Regions from separate parts of the Marinobacter shengliensis genome, predicted to be linked through region 2. Evidence: riboswitches for the same ligand, from Rfam matches in the RefSeq annotation. Region 2 holds a riboswitch; the other holds the start of a gene.

Region 1 (8,895 bases), on a different replicon from region 2:
ATGCCGCATCCGCTGCCAGCTCCAGTCGATGATTACCCTCGGGTTTAGATCAGGTTCCTCCAGTCGCTAAAACAAAAGCGAACATTCGTACTGCGTCTTTAGATAATTGCTATGTTGCTGGGGAGGTTGGAATTGCTCAGTGTGTTTGTGATGTTTTCGCCGCGTTTTTGGCGCAGTTGGATTGGTGGGATGGCCGGTCTTGCTAACAAATTATGCATGGCCAGCAAGGCGTCGAGTGGCAAAAAAAGTCCGCTTTCCAATATGATTTGATTTCACAGTCGTTTGGTGGGATCACCCGGGCGGTGCCCATTATTTTGTTACCATAGCGTCCGTTTGATATCCCTTTAGGTATAGATCAAAAGACTGCCTCGGCTTTCCCGACCGCCATTCCACGCTCGCCAGGAACACTGCCATGCACCACGAACGACTTGACCATTGGCAACACGACCACATTTTTGGTCAGGACAAAAGACGCTCCGGTGAGGCCCGCACACTTGTTGTCGTAGGCCTCACGCTTGCGATGATGGTGTGGGAAATTCTGGCCGGCATAATTTATGGCTCAATGGCATTGTTGGCAGACGGGCTTCACATGGGGTCGCACGCAGTAGCGCTTGGTATTGCTGCATTCGCCTATGCCTACGCCAGGAAGAATGCAGGCAGCGCACGGTTCTCTTTTGGTACGGGTAAAGTTAATGCGCTTGGTGGTTTTACCGGCGCGATTCTACTGGCAGCCTTCGCCCTCTACATGGTCATCGAGAGCGTGGGACGGTTTATACAGCCAGTCCCCATTTCCTTTGACGGTGCGATTTTTGTTTCCATCATCGGCCTGGTGGTCAACGGCGTATCGGCCTGGATATTGGGGGGTGCAGAGCATGACCATGGACACAGTCACGGCCATGATCACGGGCATCACCACGACCATTCTCACCATGATCATAACCGCCGTGCCGCCTACTTTCATGTGCTTGCGGATGCTCTGACATCGGTTCTGGCCATTGTGGCACTGTTAGCCGGAAAATATGCTGGTTGGAATTGGATGGACCCTATGATGGGTATCATCGGTGCCATTCTGGTCACCCGTTGGTCCTGGCATCTGTTGAAAGACACTTCGAAAGTGCTCCTTGACGAACAGCATCAAGACCTGGAAAAAACTGTCAAACAGGCCGTCGAAAATAACGATGCAAAAGTCGGTGACCTGCACGTCTGGTCGATTGGTCCCAACATTCATGCTGCTATTGTTTCGGTGGTTTCGCACCAGCCCGAATCGCCTTCGGTCTACAAGGATCGCATTCAGGCCCAGTGTCGATCCCTGGTGCATGTAACGGTCGAATTACACCAATGCACCGAACACCACGCTTTCGCACCGGAAACTTGCTGAGCCTGCAATGAAGGCAGGGCAGTTTGCGATCCCTATGGATGATTGCTATATTCGCGCTTCGTTGGGGAGTAGCCTGCTTCCGAAGTTCGGAAGAGTTCGTATCAACATAATTGGCCATATGCCATGGTACGAACACCTCTCGGTTGGCGAGACCATCGATATATCCATGCCCAAGGTCGGGCGTGTGGATATATCGTGGACTCGAAATGCCCGACCGGAGCCAGTTAGATGAACCCGATTACCCTTCTTTTACTTGCCTTTGCCATGTCCACAGATGCCTTTGCCGCTGCAATTGGCAGAGGTGCGACGCTAAAAAGCCCTCGTCTTCCAGAAGCCTTTAAGATAGGTCTCATCTTCGGTTCAATAGAAGCCATTACACCATTGGTAGGATGGCTGATCGGAAAGTCAGCATCTGGTTATGTGGAAGCGTGGGATCACTGGATCGCGTTTGCGCTACTGATGATTCTCGGTCTTCATATGATTTATGAGGGTATGAAACCCGAGGAAGACGGCGTAGAAAAGCCGGCGGAAAAGTCCTTGCTCCGGACCTGCATTACCGCTTTCAGTACCAGTATTGACGCCATGGCGGTGGGCGTGAGCCTGGCATTTATCAACGTCAATATCTGGATTGCTGCGGCTTTAATCGGACTGGCAACAACCCTGATGGTGACTATTGGCATAATGCTGGGCCGCGCTATCGGAGCTGTGATGGGGCACCGAGCAGAAATATTCGGCGGTCTTACGCTGGTTGCGGTGGGCGCCTGGATATTATACGGCCACCTGTAAGTTTCGTTTCTGAGGCTCAGAGTCACTTAGGCCCGGCATTCAAACCGGCGAGCATCGGTGATTTCAGGTATTAAACTGTTGCCTTGACTTCATCGATGGCCTGCCGACCTGGCTGTAGAGGCCAGACAGAATCGTCGAGGAAATGTCCGGATGCGATTGATGCGTATGGGTGATTGCCATGTTAACTCCCACGGTTGACTACAATGATATTTGAAATATCCAGCAATCTTGAAATCAGTCCTGAAGTTGTCTCTGAGCTGTTTACGATGGAAGGGGTCAATAGGGAGCTAAGTCCTCTCATCCGCAGACGGCCCCCTCCGAGCGGTCAAACAAGGCAATCTCCGATTGGCCTACTGGTAGGGTGCTGTTTTCAAGCTGGATACTCCTGTTTGGTATCGTGCCTATCGATCGACACAAGTTCTTTTTCGCTAGCATCGATCGACAAGTGGGATTCGCGGAAGAATCCAGCTCGTTTTGCAATAGGTTGTGGCGCCATCATCGGAACATAGATCGATACGGGACGGCATGCAGGCTAACCGACACTGTCGAATTTCAATGCAGGTTGCCCATGTTCACCTTGTTACTGACACCGGTTTACCGGTTCATTTTCAAGCATCGCCATCAGGTTCTCAGGTCTGCTTATGGTCGATCTTTCGATGCACCGCGTGCTGATTAGCACGCACACTATTCCAGACCGCGTCATTCTTGAATTCCGCGGGATAACGTTGGTTGCTCATGGCACTCTCTGCTATGCTCTAATCATAGGCTAGAAGTTTCTAGTGGACCCGGGTAAGTCCACCCTTTACATTGCGCCTTCGGCTCCATTTCATGGGCGCGCATGCTGCAAACGTTAGTAACTTTCTCTTCCTTTTTAATTGGAACTTGGTATGAGGCATGCTGAAAGGCACAGGACAGAACGGATTGGCTGGCTCCGTGCTGCGGTTCTGGGCGCAAATGATGGAATTGTATCTACCGCTAGTCTGGTTCTTGGGGTTGCGGCGGCAGGGGCGGACTCGAAGGCTGTCTTGGTTGCTGGTGTTGCCGGTCTTGTTGCAGGCGCTATGTCGATGGCAGCGGGTGAGTATGTGTCAGTCAGCTCTCAATCTGATACGGAGCGGGCGGATCTTGCCAGAGAGAGTGGAGAGCTCGTTAGGGAGCCCGAACAAGAACAAGCGGAATTGGCTGAGATCTACGTAAGGCGAGGGTTGGATCCAGAGCTTGCAAGCACAGTAGCAATTCAGCTCATGAAGCATGATGCGCTTGGGGCTCACGCACGCGATGAACTTGGTATTTCAGAGGTATCGACGGCTCGCCCGATTCAGGCCGCGTTTGCGTCGGCAGGTACATTCTCGGTTGGCGCGGCACTTCCCCTGCTCATCGTTTTGTTGTTGCCGAGTCACATACTTATGTGGGCTGTTCCAAGCAGCTCTCTCTTGTTCCTTGCGTTGCTGGGCTCACTAGCAGCAAGAACGGGGGGCGCTCCCGTTCTTGTGGCTGCTTCTCGGGTAACTTTTTGGGGCGCCCTGGCAATGGCCCTGACTGCGGGGATCGGTGCCCTTTTTGGGGTGGCCATTTGATTTGCCTACAGTGCTTTGTATCGCCTAAGAAGGCGCTGCTGCCGGACATATTTTCCACTGCGCTCCAAATTTGCCGTAGAGCGCGGCGTTATTCCAAAACCTGAATGTTCGCTTTGCGACCCCTTCGGCCATTTCATGGTGTCAATCTCCGGCCACAATATGGTGGCATGACCAAGTGGTTTGAGCTGTGATCGCGAGTTATCCACAGAAATCGATGGATAAGTTGGCAAAAAAATACGGAAATCGTCGTTACAGCAAGGAGTTACATGGATGGTTAATTTATGATCAAACCAAGTTCAAAAGTACAGATCAAGGCAGCGACTAAAGGAGACTATTGGCTGTTCAGGATTGGCCTGTGCGTAGGATCGATAGCTCTGGTGCTTTCGCTGGTCAGCCAGTCTTTATTTGCTCCGATATTTCTGATGTTGGGTACAGGTTTGTGCCTCTACGGACAGAGGCACGGTGTAGCTTCGCTGGTCAATCATATGGACGGAAAGTATGGAGAGTTCGCTGGTTACCGAATTCTCAGGTGGACCCTCCGAGCCGTGTTGTACTGCGCCGCCTTGATTGTTGGCGCTATTTTTGGGCTCATTACAGCGGAAACGAGAGCTAACCGCCGCCACTCTGGAATAGCCGACATGGTTGAACCGAATGTAGATGCAATTTGGGAGAGCGATCCCGCCAGGTATTATGAAAAGCAGGCACCGGGTCCCTTTGACCGATAAACCGTGATCAGTGGCATCCATGCCTGATTAATCGTTATTCCCTTGTTTTTTGAGTTTGATAACCGCTTTAGGCCGGTTTCTAACCGAGGTCTGTTAACGGGTGGATGTCTTGAGTCTCTCCGTCCAACGACGGATACACAGAGGTACGGTTCCAGGTAGGCCAGGACGCTGGCCATGCCCCCCCTTCTACCACTTGTGAGGACGGGAGCCACTATTCGGCAGCTCCCTTAACCAATTTATGGTCGGCCGCTCCGGCCTCCCATTTTGCTTGCCACCCTACCCGCGCCCCGTGCAGCAGCCATACCTCCAGCTGCGGCTCCACCGACGCCGCGAGAGAAGCCCGTTGCACCTGCTGCTGTACCACCAGCAACGCCACCACCAGATATTCCTCTTAACATACCCGCCCCTGCGTAGGCCATGACGGACAACCAGACCATCGGTAGTAGCAGGATCGATGACGTAGCAACGGTGGAAATCAGCAACGAATTAGTTGCTTCATCAAACCATCCCGCCTGGGAGCCATACATATCGAGGATTCGGTTATCAAACCAGTAGGCAGCTGCCCAGATCGCATTGATGAACTCAAGGCTGAAATAGGTCAGGGCCAGCCCGAAAAATGAAACAAGACCGTAGTTACCAAACAGCATGACAAAAGGTGCCGCGAGAATAATCACCATCTGCAGCATCACCAAAATCATCGGGCCTGCAATCTTGAACATCTGGCGAATGGAGTTTGCCTGCAGAAACTCGTTTGCAGAGGTACCGACATTGGCGATATCGAAGATCTTGTCGAGAACCGAACGCCACTGTGACTGTTCAGCCTCGAAATTATTGCTCATATCGACGTCTGTGCTGGATTTCAGGTTCGCAGCGTTATTCTGCAGAACCAGCTTCAGGATCATGTCTTCTTTGAGCTCTTCGGTCACATTGGTCGTGGTAAAGACGTTGAAGCCCCATGTTTTCCAGTCGGCAAGAATATCGCCAGCTTCGTCCATAGGTATGTCATTGAGAAGTTTGTGTCTTAGCCCCAGGCTCGCATTGACGCCGCCCCCAAGACTTTCTTCACCCAGCCAGACTTCTTTACAGGAGGGGTTAGCACCGAATTCATTGACCTGATCGCTCTGGCGCATCACAGTTTGTCGAGTGAAGCCCTTATCCTCCATCCGGTGCATGTAAGCCGAGGGATGTTCGTAGTATTCGTCCAGGTAGCCCAGCAGGATGTGGCTTCCCATCCAGTCAATGTTCGCCCAGGGTGTCACGTTGGCCGGTAGCTCCGGCGTCGGTGGATTTTCCCGGAAACGCGCTATGGCCTTCTGGTAACACACCTCGTTGAATTGCTGTACTTCTTCCCGAAGCCGTTCGGACTGGATGCTGACGTTAGAAATCCGCATCAACATGTATTCGTAGTTATTCACGCACGTCATGCTCTTGATGGTGGTGTGCGTGATCGCTGTCGAAAGGAACTCCACAAAGCTCCAGGCCACCGGCTTGTGAACCTGCCAGCCGGAAAGGTCACTGAACGTGGAGTTGTAGGCCGGAGACACATTGTTTCCCGTCCCAGAGATATTGGACGGGGCGTTGCAGTCCGGTACGCCGAGTTCATAGCGCACGGTCGACAACTGTGTTGAGAAACCTTTATAAGGAAGCACGCACAACATCAGAACCAGGATCATTCCGAGCAATGTGGTTTCCATGCTTCTGATGGTTTGAGCGGCTTCGCCCGTCGAGTAGTTATCCTTGAAGTTAGAGATGATGGCGACGATGAACGGGACCAACGCCAGTCCGGAACCGACCAGCACGTCCCAGATCGCCTCATACATGTTCCACCCGAACATCAGGGTGTAAATTTCCAGCAGCGTATTGGCAACCATCCCTGTCAGCCCCCCAGACCCAATTGTTGAATCAAAACCAGTTCAATGAAGATCAGCAACAAAACAATCTTCCACCACTGCGAGCACATGTGCAGATAGTCCGCGTGCCGTTTACCCAGGATTTCCTCTGACTCTGAGCCGTTTGCACCTTGTCCTGCGCGAGTTGCCCAACGGGAAATGAGAGGCCAGCAGCCCACTAAAGCTGCGTACATGGCCATCCGATACCATTTCCATTCAGAAATCAGGTTCAGCGTGGATAACTCTTCAGCCGAGGTTTCGGTAAAGACGGAAATAACCATGCCAACCAGCATTAAAGCGATCAAACCGCCGACACTTATCAGTAAGAACTTCCGTGTCCTGTTCATTCAAGGCTGCCCCAGCGAGTTCAGGCCGGTTGGCTTTGCCCTCGAAGGCGCCCGTGTATTCTGGATTTCACGCTCTTCAGCACCAACGATGCGTTGAATGGTCAGTTTCGCAATGGCCTGACGGGTTTTGATTTCATTATCGAGTTGGTCGAGTTCAACCTGCAGATGATCAATTGCATCATTGACCACAGCTTTGGCCGACTGCAGATTGGACACATTGGGCTCTTTAACACCCGAACGAAGCATTTGTGTCAGTAACCTGCCCTGCTCGACCAGGCGGGTGTAAGCAATTTCACCGGCTAACTTCCGAATCATGGTTGGCTGGCTGTCCAGCGGTCGCTTTCGAATCGCCGAAATCACCGTGTCGTCAACCAATACTCCCGGTGGTGCAGACACTCTGTTCAGGTTCTGCCAGGTCATTGGCGTCACTCCGTTCACGAGGTCTTCCAGGTCGTTGTAGATACTGTCCGACATATCCCGGTGCTTGTAGGTCAGGCCTTTACCCGGCGTGGTTTCCAGTTTTTTACAGGTCTCACACGTTCGGATTTCAGTATCACCCACCACTTCCATAGCCCATGTGGCGGCGGCGACCGGACCACTCCAGTACTCCCAGAGCGGTGTCCCCTGACCGGCAGCCGGAGGGATACTGGCCGTGGTGCAGGGGTTACTCTGATCGAACAACACGTTGTACCCGACAATCACGACATCTCGCAGCGCATTGATGGGCGGCATTGCTACGCCCCCTTTCTTGACGCCGCAGATCCACTCCGCCCCTTCGTTACCCGCTTCCAGCCTATCAACTTCATCCTTGGTGGCTTTAGCATCACCACCTTTAGCCCCAATTTGGTAAGCCCACTCGGAAACCTGGGCATTCACTTTGAATTTCTCAAACGGAAAACCCTGATCGCCCATCATGACCGACGCCATTTCCTGACAGGAGGTCTCGGCCCACTCAAAGTCCATTTTTCCCTGCAAAATGCCCTGCTGAAGAAGGTCATACAGTGCCGGGTCCGCTCGCTGGATTGCCAGCGCGGGTAAGGATGCTACCGCTCCGGTGGCCGACTGGATGATGTTGTTCATCATGTTCTTGAAGCCATCGGTGATACCGTTTAACTGATTTGACACCGTAATCTTCGGATCAAACTTCCCGCACTCCATACCGAGATCCCAGCCTGAACCGAAACTGAGCACCGGAACGGTATGAACGGCCGTTGGAGGCCCTGACAGCATTCCGCCTCCGATTCGGTAATCAAACGCATTTTTCAATCGCGGTGAGCTGGTATCCAGCGCAAACGCTGGTGCCACCAGTGACACTGCCAGCGCAAAGCAAACCAAACGTTCTTTAGGGTTTTTCATACACCTATCCTTGTCGTAAACAGCTTACCTGGTGGCGGTCATCAACCACTGTGCCAAACGAGGGTCTGTCCAACCCGCTGGCAGCACTTGTAGGCTTTCCAGAAATTCCAAACGTAAGAACCATCCGAGCTGCGCTTACTAGGGCCCGGCATCGCGGACATGGGGAACTGGGCGCAGGAACTCTCGTTGTCCGGATAAAGCATCTGAAACACGCCCGTGTCCTTGTCGTTCTGATCCAAGGGGCCGGCGGGCCAGTAGCCATCTTCACTGGGCTGGCCAATTGAGAAATACAGGTGAGGTTCAAAAGTACGTGTAATGAAATGCATCGCCCGGAAGGACGTCAGAACCGCACTCTTCAACCCATCGGCCTGTGTCAGAAACCCCATTCTCGGGAAGATCGAGCCGTAGTTATTCGTCATCGTGCCGAGATTGTAGGCAGGTACGCCAACAGCCCAGGACTGCGGGTAGAAGAGTTCTGGCAGGTTCCACCGCCAGGCAATGGAGTCCAGGTTTGAAATGTAATACGGAAAAAAGGGAAACGACCGGCCGGAGCAGACCATACCAAACAGGCCGGTCGCCATCGCATTGTAGGCAATCAACGCGGGGTTTCCGTAGGCGTCGACGAGTTTAAAATCCAGGTTAACGTGGTCATTTTTGACCGCTTCGTTCGATTGTCCGCCTCGGACCTCAGTGACATTGTAATTCTCGACCCAGGAAATCATCGTTGTCACCCAGCTGCTATCCGACGTCCCCTGGCTGACTTGATTGATATCCTGGCTTTCTGTCCAGGGCTCACCATTTGCCCTGTCATAACTCTGAACCACCAGATCGGGGACA
Region 2 (8,895 bases):
ACTCTGACCGTCACGTTGTCTTTGGAAATAACATCCTGGCTTGGGACATCCAGGGTGATCACCCGCAGATCCACCCGGACAATTTGCTGAATTCCGGGGATGACGATGATCAGGCCGGGGCCTTTGACACCCTGAAAGCGGCCCAGGAAAAACACCACACCGCGCTCGTATTCCGGCAGGATCTTGATGGCGGAACCGAGAATCAGAAGCAGCACCACAGTCGGTGCAATATAGGGAATAATGTCACCCAGGTTCATACGGCCTCCTTGATTTGCCGTTGGTTAGTACGAATTGCTCGTTCAATGACCTTGATCAGAATCAGGCCTGGCTTCAACCAGAAGGGTCAGCCCCTCCATACCGTTTACCTGCACCTGCGTGCCCTTGGTGATCTGATGCGGACAACGGGCATTCCAACGCTCCCCACTGACTCGGACATGGCCCTTGTAGCCGTCATAAGAAGATTCAAAGTCGTCCAGTGCCACGCCTTTTTCCTCAGCCATGTGTTCGCTGCCACTGACCGGCGTACGGCGTCGCAAACCGATGAAGCGGGTAACCGTCCAGAGAATAAACCCGCCCGCCACAACAGCCGTGCCGCCAACGGTGGGCAATGAGATATCCGAGTGGCTGCCATCCATCAGAATCACCGATCCCGTGACAAAGGCGACTATGCCACCGACACCAAGAATGCCGAAACTAGGCATGAAGGCTTCCCCCACGATGAACGCCAGCCCCAACAGAATCAAGGCAAGGCCGGCGTAATTCACCGACAACACCTGAAATGCAAACAACGCGAGTATCAGACAGATAGCACCGATCACCCCGGGGAACACGGCACCGGGATTCGACAGTTCAAAGATAATGCCGTAGAAACCGATGATCATCAGGAAATAGGCGACGTTCGGATCGGTGATCACCGACAGTAACCGGGTTCGCCAATCCGGTTCTGAACGGACCAGTTCCAGGTCCGCCGTGACCAGCTCCCGCTCGCCGGTGGCCATCTGCACGGTGCGACCATCAATGGCCTCCAGCAATTCGCGGAGGTTAGGCGCCACGACATCGATAACATTCAGTTCCAGCGCCTCGGTTGCGCCGAGGTTGACGGCTTCGCGGACGGCCTCTTCCGCCCAGTCGGCATTCCGACCATGGCGCTCGGCCAAGCCACGGATATAACTGACGGCATCCTCCAGAACCTTACGCTCCATCGCCGTGTCGCCCCGGCGTTTCTGTGGTTCGGCGGCCGAGTCGTCGGCACTGGTCTCTGAAGCTTCGTCGTCCCCGGCGGGCTGCTCCGGTTCTTGCTCTGGCGAGCCTGGCAGGCCGCCCATCTGAACCGGCGTTGCCGAACCGAGGTTGGTGGCGGGCGCCATAGCCGCAATATGACTGCCGTAGAGGATGAAGGTACCGGCACTGGCGGCGCGGGCGCCCTGGGGTGACACGTAGGTTGCCACCGGCACCTCGGAGGCGAGGATGGTTTTGATGATTTCCCGCATGGAATCCATCAGGCCACCCGGCGTATCCATTTCCAGAATGACCAGGCCAGCATTCTCCTGCTCGGCCCGTCTGATGCCACGGGTGACATAATCCATTGTGGCCGGGCCGATAGCACCCTCGACCGTCAATACCAGTGCAGTTCTCGGCGTGTCCTGCTGGGCAATTGCCTGCCAGGAAGCCCCGATCAGTCCCAGCAGCCCTCCCAGGAAAAAAATCAGGGACCAGAGGGGCAAGCGGAGGTTCTGACGTTGCATCGGGTTTGGCGTCATGGCGATCTCCCAGGCAGAGTGATCAGAATATTCGGGCCAGTACGGACTCTGGCAGTCGCCTCAGTATGAAACCAATGGGCGTCCAGGGCCAACCTGGCACAAAACGTTCGGCCTTGCCGGACTCAATGGCACGGACCATGGCCCGGCATCCGGTCTTCGCGTCCACAATGAAAGGTGTGTTCTTGACCCTTTCGTTGATCTCAGTCCGGATATACCCCGGATAGAGCGTGGTCACGCGAATGGGAGACCGGCGCTTTTTCAGTTCGACACGCAAACCCTCGCAAAGTGCCGCCAATCCGGCCTTGGTCGCCGCATAGGTGGTGACGTTGCCCGGCATCCCCCGAACAGCCGTTACCGATGATACGGCAACCAGGTGACCATGGTTCTGTGCCCGGAAAATCTCCATGGCAGCTTCTATCTGAGCCAGGGCGGAAACAAAATTGGTTTCTGCGGTCTGCCGGTTGGCATCAAAGCGCCCGGTGCCCAGCGGCTGCCCCTTGCCAATGCCGGCATTGACGATGATCCTGTCGAGCTGACCAAACTCCTCCCGGAAAGCCTGAAAAACCTCGGCCACTTGTGCGTGATCATTCACATCCAGGGCCCGCACACTAATCTTCACTCCCGGATAGGTGCCCTCCAGCTCGGCCCGGAGCTGGTCCAGCCGCTCGGTACGACGGGCACACAGGGCTAGGTGATCACCCCGGGCAGCAAACTCCCGGGCCATGCCTTCACCCAGTCCGGAACTGGCTCCGGTAATCAGTATAGTACGACTCATGAGTACTCCTGCCGTTTGGTTATTATTGGTTGTCGCGGAGCGGGTACTTCAGCAAAGCCTGGCGCCAGGGTCAAAAGTACAGCTTTTGCTCCGGCTCTGCAGGCTCTTCCGGGTTGCTTTCCGTCTGCCCCTTATCAGAAGCCACCCGGGTCAGCCGCTCACCGACCATGGTGGGAATGCCATCGGCCTGATCCACCACCAGCTCGATGGACCGGCGCTGGACTTCCACGTCCGGGTGTTGCTGGCGGAAGGCTTCCAGTTTTTCCAGTGTTTCACGCCATAGCTGTTCGCGATCCTCGGGCGAGTAATCTTCATGGGGCCGGTGCACTTCAAGCCAAACCTCGCCGCCAGACAAGCCAAGCTTGACAGGTTCGCGAATAATCTGGACCGACGTGCCCTTCTGAACCTGATAGACAAACCGGGAAATGTCTTCGTTGTACATACGGAAACAGCCGGCACTGACCGGCAAGCCGATACCGAAACGCTTATTGGTTCCGTGGATCAGATAGCCTTTCTCGCTTAACATCAGGGCATGAGTGCCAAGCGGATTATCCGGGCCGGGCGGGATCATACGCGGCAGATACTCTCCACGGGCCTCATAGGATGCCCGGATACTGGCCGGCGGATACCACGCAGGCGATTCCAGTGGCATGGTTACCTCGGCGTCGGTTAGCGGTGACGGATTCTCTTCACGCCCAATGCCCACCGGATACACCTGAACGCCATCGTTGGTGAAATAATAGAGCCGATACTCGGCCAGGTTAATCACGATGCCTTCCCGGCGTGCATCGGGCAGAACATACATACGCGGCAGGGTAATGGTCGTGCCGTCTCCCGGTAACCAGGGGTCAACACCCGGATTGGCCTTCACCAACTCCAGGTAACCCAGAGCCTCATCATGGCCAATAGCAGCAAAGGTATCCTCATAGCGGGTCGTGAAAACCTGCAGCTCCCCCGCCAGATCGCCGTTAAGAGCGAAAGTTGGTACCCGGGGCGAACGATCGTTTTCCACCGTTGCAGTGTCTGACGGCTTTTGGTTCTGCGCAGCATTGACAGCTGACGCCAGGAACATCAGGCACACCAGAACGGCGACACATTTTTTCAACCACATATCAACCAGTTCCCATAAACATTCATTCCGGGCCTCTGCTCTGAAAGACACGGTTCCGTGTCAGGAGTTCACCAGGGTGGTCCAGACCGTTACCACCGCCAGCACCACAAACAATACGCTGGCACTGATCCTGGCCGTCGCCAGCGGCAGTCGCTCCATCAGCCAGCGCCCTGCCAGGATCACCGGAATATTGGCCAGGAGCATGCCTACCGTCGTGCCGATGATAACCCATAACGTTTCCGTATACCTTGCCGCCAGGACCACCGTAGCCACTTGGGTTTTATCACCTATCTCCGCCAGGAAGAACATTACCGTAGTAGCCCAGAAGGCGCCCATGCCGAGAAACCGAGATTCGGCACTGTCGTCTTTATCCGGTATCAGCAACCACAGGGCGATGGCGACAAAGCTCACTGCGAGAATCCAGGGCAGCGACTGGGACGGAATCCAGCTGGCCACCCAGGCCCCCAGCCACGCTGAGAGCGCGTGATTGAGCACGGTCGCAACCAGAATACCAAGAATGATAGGGGTACGCTTTGCGTATCGGGCAACCAGGAAAAGAGACAGGAGCTGGGTTTTGTCGCCAATTTCAGCAATGGCCACAGCAAGGGTTGAAGCGAGAAACGCATCCATTCGAAGAGACCTCAGGGCGGAAATCGTCAGACATGAGACAGCTCACCTTCCGCCCAGTGGAGGTGATCTGCCTCAGGTCTTGCCAATTCCGCGATCAATCACGGAACACGGTAGCCATGGAGAATGAGCTCCAAGTATGTTGACTACCGTCCGCTCCTGTTACCCAGAAGCGAAGGCTACTCCCCCGAAGTTGGCCACATGCTAATGAATCCCGCCGGAAATGGCAACTGGCCACCTTACACCCGCATTTTCCAGACCGGCACGGCAGCCAACGCCACAAACACCGCTACCAGCCACCAGGCTGCCTCGAACGCAGCCACAGTAGGCACACTGCCCTGGTGTTCACCGAACTCGATGGTCAGTGCCACCACATTTACCCCCAGGGCACCCCCGAGTTGGCGGGCGAAATTGATGGTGCTGGACCCGGCGCCCAGCTGTTCCTTGGGCAGTGGATTCAGCGCACCGGTGGACAGGGCCGGCAGCATAAAGCCAATCCCAATCCGGCCCAGCACTGCCCAGAGTACCAGCCAGCCAAACCCAGCGTACTGGCCGGTCAGAGCAAACAGGACCGCAGACAGGGCGAACACCGCGATTCCAAACAGCACCAGGCTGCGGGCGCTGCGCTTGTCTGCCAGCCGGCCCGACAGTGGAAAAACAATGCCCAGCACCACCCCGGCGGGCAGCATCAGCAGACCCGCCTCCGTCGCGGAGAAGCCCAGCGTGGTCTGCACAAACAGAGGAATCAGGTAGGTTGAGCCAAACAGCGCCAGCCCAAGCGCCATGGCGCCCAGCGTGGCGAACAGAAACACCGGTTGGCGCAACAGTAGCAGGTTAACCAGGGGATGCTTCGCCGTGCGTTCCCGAAAGACAAAGGCGAACAGAAGGCCAAGGGCCAACGCCCATTGCATCACGATTCGCAGTTCCTGGCCTGGCCAGGCCTGCATTCGGGTCAGGGTATCGAGGGTCAGGGCGATGGTTGCCCCAAGCAGTAACAAACCGGGCAGATCAAAGGGATAAGGCGCAGGGCGGGAGCGGGGCAGCGGCAGGAACCGCCAGGCCATCCAGACACCCAGAAGGGTGACCGGTGCCGGCGCAAACATCACATAGCGCCAGTTGAACTGGTCCACCAGAAAGCCACCCAGCACAGGGCCCAATGCCGGTGCCAGAATCACCCCCATGCCATAAATGCCCATGGCTTGACCACGCCTGTCTGCCGGAAATATCCGGAACACCAGGTACATGCCCATGGGTTGCATCAACCCGGCCATGGCGCCCTGGCCTATTCTGGCGGCAATCAGCTGTTCAGGAGACTCGGCAAAGCCGCCGACAAGGGATATGACGGTGAACACCGCCATGGCAACACCCAGGGTCAGGCGCACACCAAAACGGTCCAGCAGCCAGGCGGACGCCAGCATGGTGGTGGTCATGGCGGCGATGAATCCGGTGGCCAGCCAGTGCACCTGGCCCTGGCGAATGCCGAACTCCATCATGATGTCATGGAGCGCAACATTCACCACCGTGGCGCTGAGCACCGTGGCCATGGTGCCAAGGACAACCGTAGCAACGGCCAGCCAGCGCCAGCGTTCACCGTAACGGGCGGTCAGGCCCTCGACAGAATTATCGATCAAGCGTTACTTCTGCTTCTCGGCATTATCCATAATTTTGTGGAACACCTTGAGCGCGCATTCGATTTCCTTGTCAGTCACGCCCTCCAGCATCTCTTCACGCAACACAGCGGCACGCTCGGACAGCTCATCCATGAACTCGGCACCGGCCTTGGTCAGATGCAACCGGCGGGCGCGCCGATCGTTCGGGCAGGGGCGTCGCTCAATCAACTCCTGCTGCTCCAGGCTATCAAGCAACCTGACCAGGGTGGGATTTTCAATGGCCATCAGACTGGCCAGTTCGCGCTGGGTAAGGCCTTCACCACCCTGCTGCAGATACACCATGGTGCTCCAGCGAGCCTGCGTGACTCCCAAGTCTTTCAACCGCTCATCCAGCATCTTGCGCCAGCGGCGGGTAACCCGGGCAACGGCAAACGGGAATTGATCTCTCATGGTTAAACACTCCTGATGGTGATCCGGCATGGGACAAGCAAACGCCACCCCGAAAACCGAGAAAACACTTACCTTATTGGAAATTCACCAATAGTAAGCTAACCATTGAAATAAAAACAGATATCAGGGTGAAAATATAATTGGGGAAAACCGAAAGGCGCGTCAGCCAGCCTGACGCAACTCTTCCTGCATTTCCTCCACTTCCGGAGATTCGTGGAACTCGGTGTTACGCGGGTCCAGCTCGGAAAGCACCGGAGACGCCTCCGGCATGGCCGGGACAAAGTGCTCCTGCTCCTCCACCGGCACGTCGTCGGTGTGGCTGATCCGGTAGCTAGTGATCACTGCCAGCAACACCAGGAAGCCGGCGTTGCCATAGAACAGGCCGGAGGGCCCCATGATGTTGATTAACTCCGCCATGGTGATCGGCCCGATCACACTGCCAATACCGTAGCTCAGCAAAAGCGTGGCACTGGCGGCGACAATCCGGTTGCTGTCCATGCGGTCGTTGGTGATGGCCACCGCGATTGGGTACAGAGTGGCCGACAGACCGGTAAAAAGTCCTACCAACAGAGTGAGCAACGCCAGGCTTGCCGCCCCGAAAACGCCAACCCCAACGGCTGAAGCGGAAGCAATCAGTGCCACCCAGAACATCACCCGGCGTCGGTCAAATCGATCGCACACCCGGCCCAATGGCCAGGCCAACAACATGGCAGCAATGATGGCGCTGGCCATGAAGGTCGAAGTTCTGGCCACGTCCAGCCCCACTAACGTGGCGTATACCGGCCCCAGTGCATAGAAGCCGCCAATCATGACGCCGCTGATCAGCGCGCCAGCGACACCGGAAAATGATTCCCGCCCGAGTTTGAAGATCGACATCCGGTGCACCTGCTCAATCGCCGGCGCTTCCATTCGAGTGAGAGCCAGAGGAATCAGGGCGAGAGTCAGCAGGATGGCCGCCAGCGAAAACGGCAGGAAACTGCCCGGGTCACCCACGTTGACAATCAACTGGCCGCCGGCGGCCGACAAGTAGAAAACAATCTGGTAAACGGCAAACAGCGCACCCCGGTTGGCGTTAGTGGCACGGCTGGAGAACCAGCTTTCAATCACCACCAACACACCGGCGATGGTGAAGCCAGACAGTACCCGAAGGACCGCCCAGAAAATCATCGACACCGCCATCGGATACATCAGCGACACCACGGCAGCCATAGCAGCAAATGCCGCAAAGGCGCGGATATGGCCTACCCTGCCAATAATCTTGTGGACATACAGGGTGCCAAGGACAAAACCGATGGAATAGCACACCAGCACCCAGCCAATGACATTGGGTGAGACTTCTTCGATACTCAGGCGAATACCCAGCAGCGTCATCAGAAACGCATTGCCGCTGACCAGCAACACAATGCTGAGGATCAGCGCCGAAAGGGAGGTGACCATTCGGGTCATGAGTGGCTCCGGGTATTGGGTTACATCAGGGTGACAGTAAAGAAAAGATAGCAACGTTATGGGTTGTCTGCTGGTGTGTATTTAACCAGCCATCGCCAGACGACTCCACTAAGCAGTTGCCGAGACCTCGAACCCAGTAGTGGCGCGGTATTTGACAATGTTTTACATTAATGGGCCGTAACAGAACCTGATAGCCGTAGCGGGTAACATAAACATCAAGCTACTTACTCGGACCGTGAGCGCCTGGTTATGAAGAAAACGGACTGGCCCATTCGCTGGGATTTACTGCTTCGCTATCGACTGATTGAAATCATCGCCTTGTGGGAAGGACGCCTGACCACTAACCACATCTGCCACAGTTTCGGCATTGGTCGCCAGCAGGCATCAAAGGATATCAACACCTACTTGCGGGAACTGGCTCCCGGCAACCTGGTTTACGACCGGCACCTGAAAGGTTATGTGCCGGCAGCCGGTTTCAAACCGGTGGTAACACGGGGCCAGGTTAGCGAATATCAAGACCTGCTTGCGCGGCAACAGAGCCTGAGCGACACGTTTTCTGACCTGGAGCTTGGACTGCCGGGCAATGCGGTCATCCCGGAACCGTCCCGGCGCATCGCCCCGGAAACCATGCGGGCTGTGGTTAACGCTACCCGTTATCACCGCCAACTCAAGGCCAGTTACGTGTCCCTGAGCCGACCGGAAGCCGCCGACAGCCTGCTGGAGCCGCATTCACTGGTATGCACGGGTAACAGCTGGCATGTGCGGGCCTGGTGCAATGCCAACCGGGAATTCCGGGATTTCGCCCTGAGCCGTTTTCAGGGCCAGCCGGAAGCACTACGGCAGAAATCCAGACACGCCGCGCAGCAAGATGAAGACTGGCAACGCCTGGTCACCCTGGAGATCGCACCTGATCAGCGCCTGACCGAAGCCCAGCAACAGATCATTGCCAACGACTACGGTATGGAACAGGGCTGCCTCAGCATCGAAACCCGCGCAGCGTTGGCGCCCTATGTCCTGTCCCGGCTCGGAATTACCTTTGATAACAGCCACCCGGACCCACTGGTGCAACAGCTGGAACTGGCCAACCCGGACCAGCTTGGCTTTGGAAGCAAGCGC

The links. Region 2 has a riboswitch for manganese ahead of QUE75_RS00595 (TMEM165/GDT1 family protein). Riboswitches for the same ligand answer to the same signal wherever they lie in the genome.
Region 1: it holds a riboswitch for manganese, as region 2 does, so the genes downstream of both, QUE75_RS20005 (manganese efflux pump MntP) here and QUE75_RS00595 (TMEM165/GDT1 family protein) in region 2, are expected to answer to the same signal.

The regions. Positions count from the first base shown of each region.
Region 1 is NZ_AP028063.1:62,989-71,883, forward strand. Features, by position in the region: gene dmeF (CDF family Co(II)/Ni(II) efflux transporter DmeF) at 413-1,378, shown strand; yybP-ykoY riboswitch at 1,430-1,599, shown strand; gene QUE75_RS20005 (manganese efflux pump MntP) at 1,607-2,164, shown strand; gene QUE75_RS20010 (VIT1/CCC1 transporter family protein) at 3,052-3,741, shown strand; gene QUE75_RS20015 (hypothetical protein) at 4,023-4,466, shown strand; gene QUE75_RS20020 (conjugal transfer protein TraG N-terminal domain-containing protein) at 4,703-6,337, opposite strand; gene QUE75_RS20025 (hypothetical protein) at 6,343-6,702, opposite strand; gene QUE75_RS20030 (integrating conjugative element protein) at 6,703-8,058, opposite strand; gene QUE75_RS20035 (TIGR03756 family integrating conjugative element protein) at 8,100-8,895, opposite strand, start outside.
Region 2 is NZ_AP028062.1:136,464-145,358, reverse strand. Features, by position in the region: gene QUE75_RS00615 (slipin family protein) at 1-257, opposite strand, end outside; gene QUE75_RS00610 (NfeD family protein) at 300-1,760, opposite strand; gene QUE75_RS00605 (SDR family oxidoreductase) at 1,783-2,535, opposite strand; gene QUE75_RS00600 (L,D-transpeptidase family protein) at 2,606-3,646, opposite strand; gene QUE75_RS00595 (TMEM165/GDT1 family protein) at 3,707-4,276, opposite strand; yybP-ykoY riboswitch at 4,361-4,466, opposite strand; gene QUE75_RS00590 (DHA2 family efflux MFS transporter permease subunit) at 4,513-5,904, opposite strand; gene QUE75_RS00585 (MarR family transcriptional regulator) at 5,908-6,333, opposite strand; gene QUE75_RS00580 (MFS transporter) at 6,496-7,779, opposite strand; gene QUE75_RS00575 (WYL domain-containing protein) at 8,029-8,895, shown strand, end outside.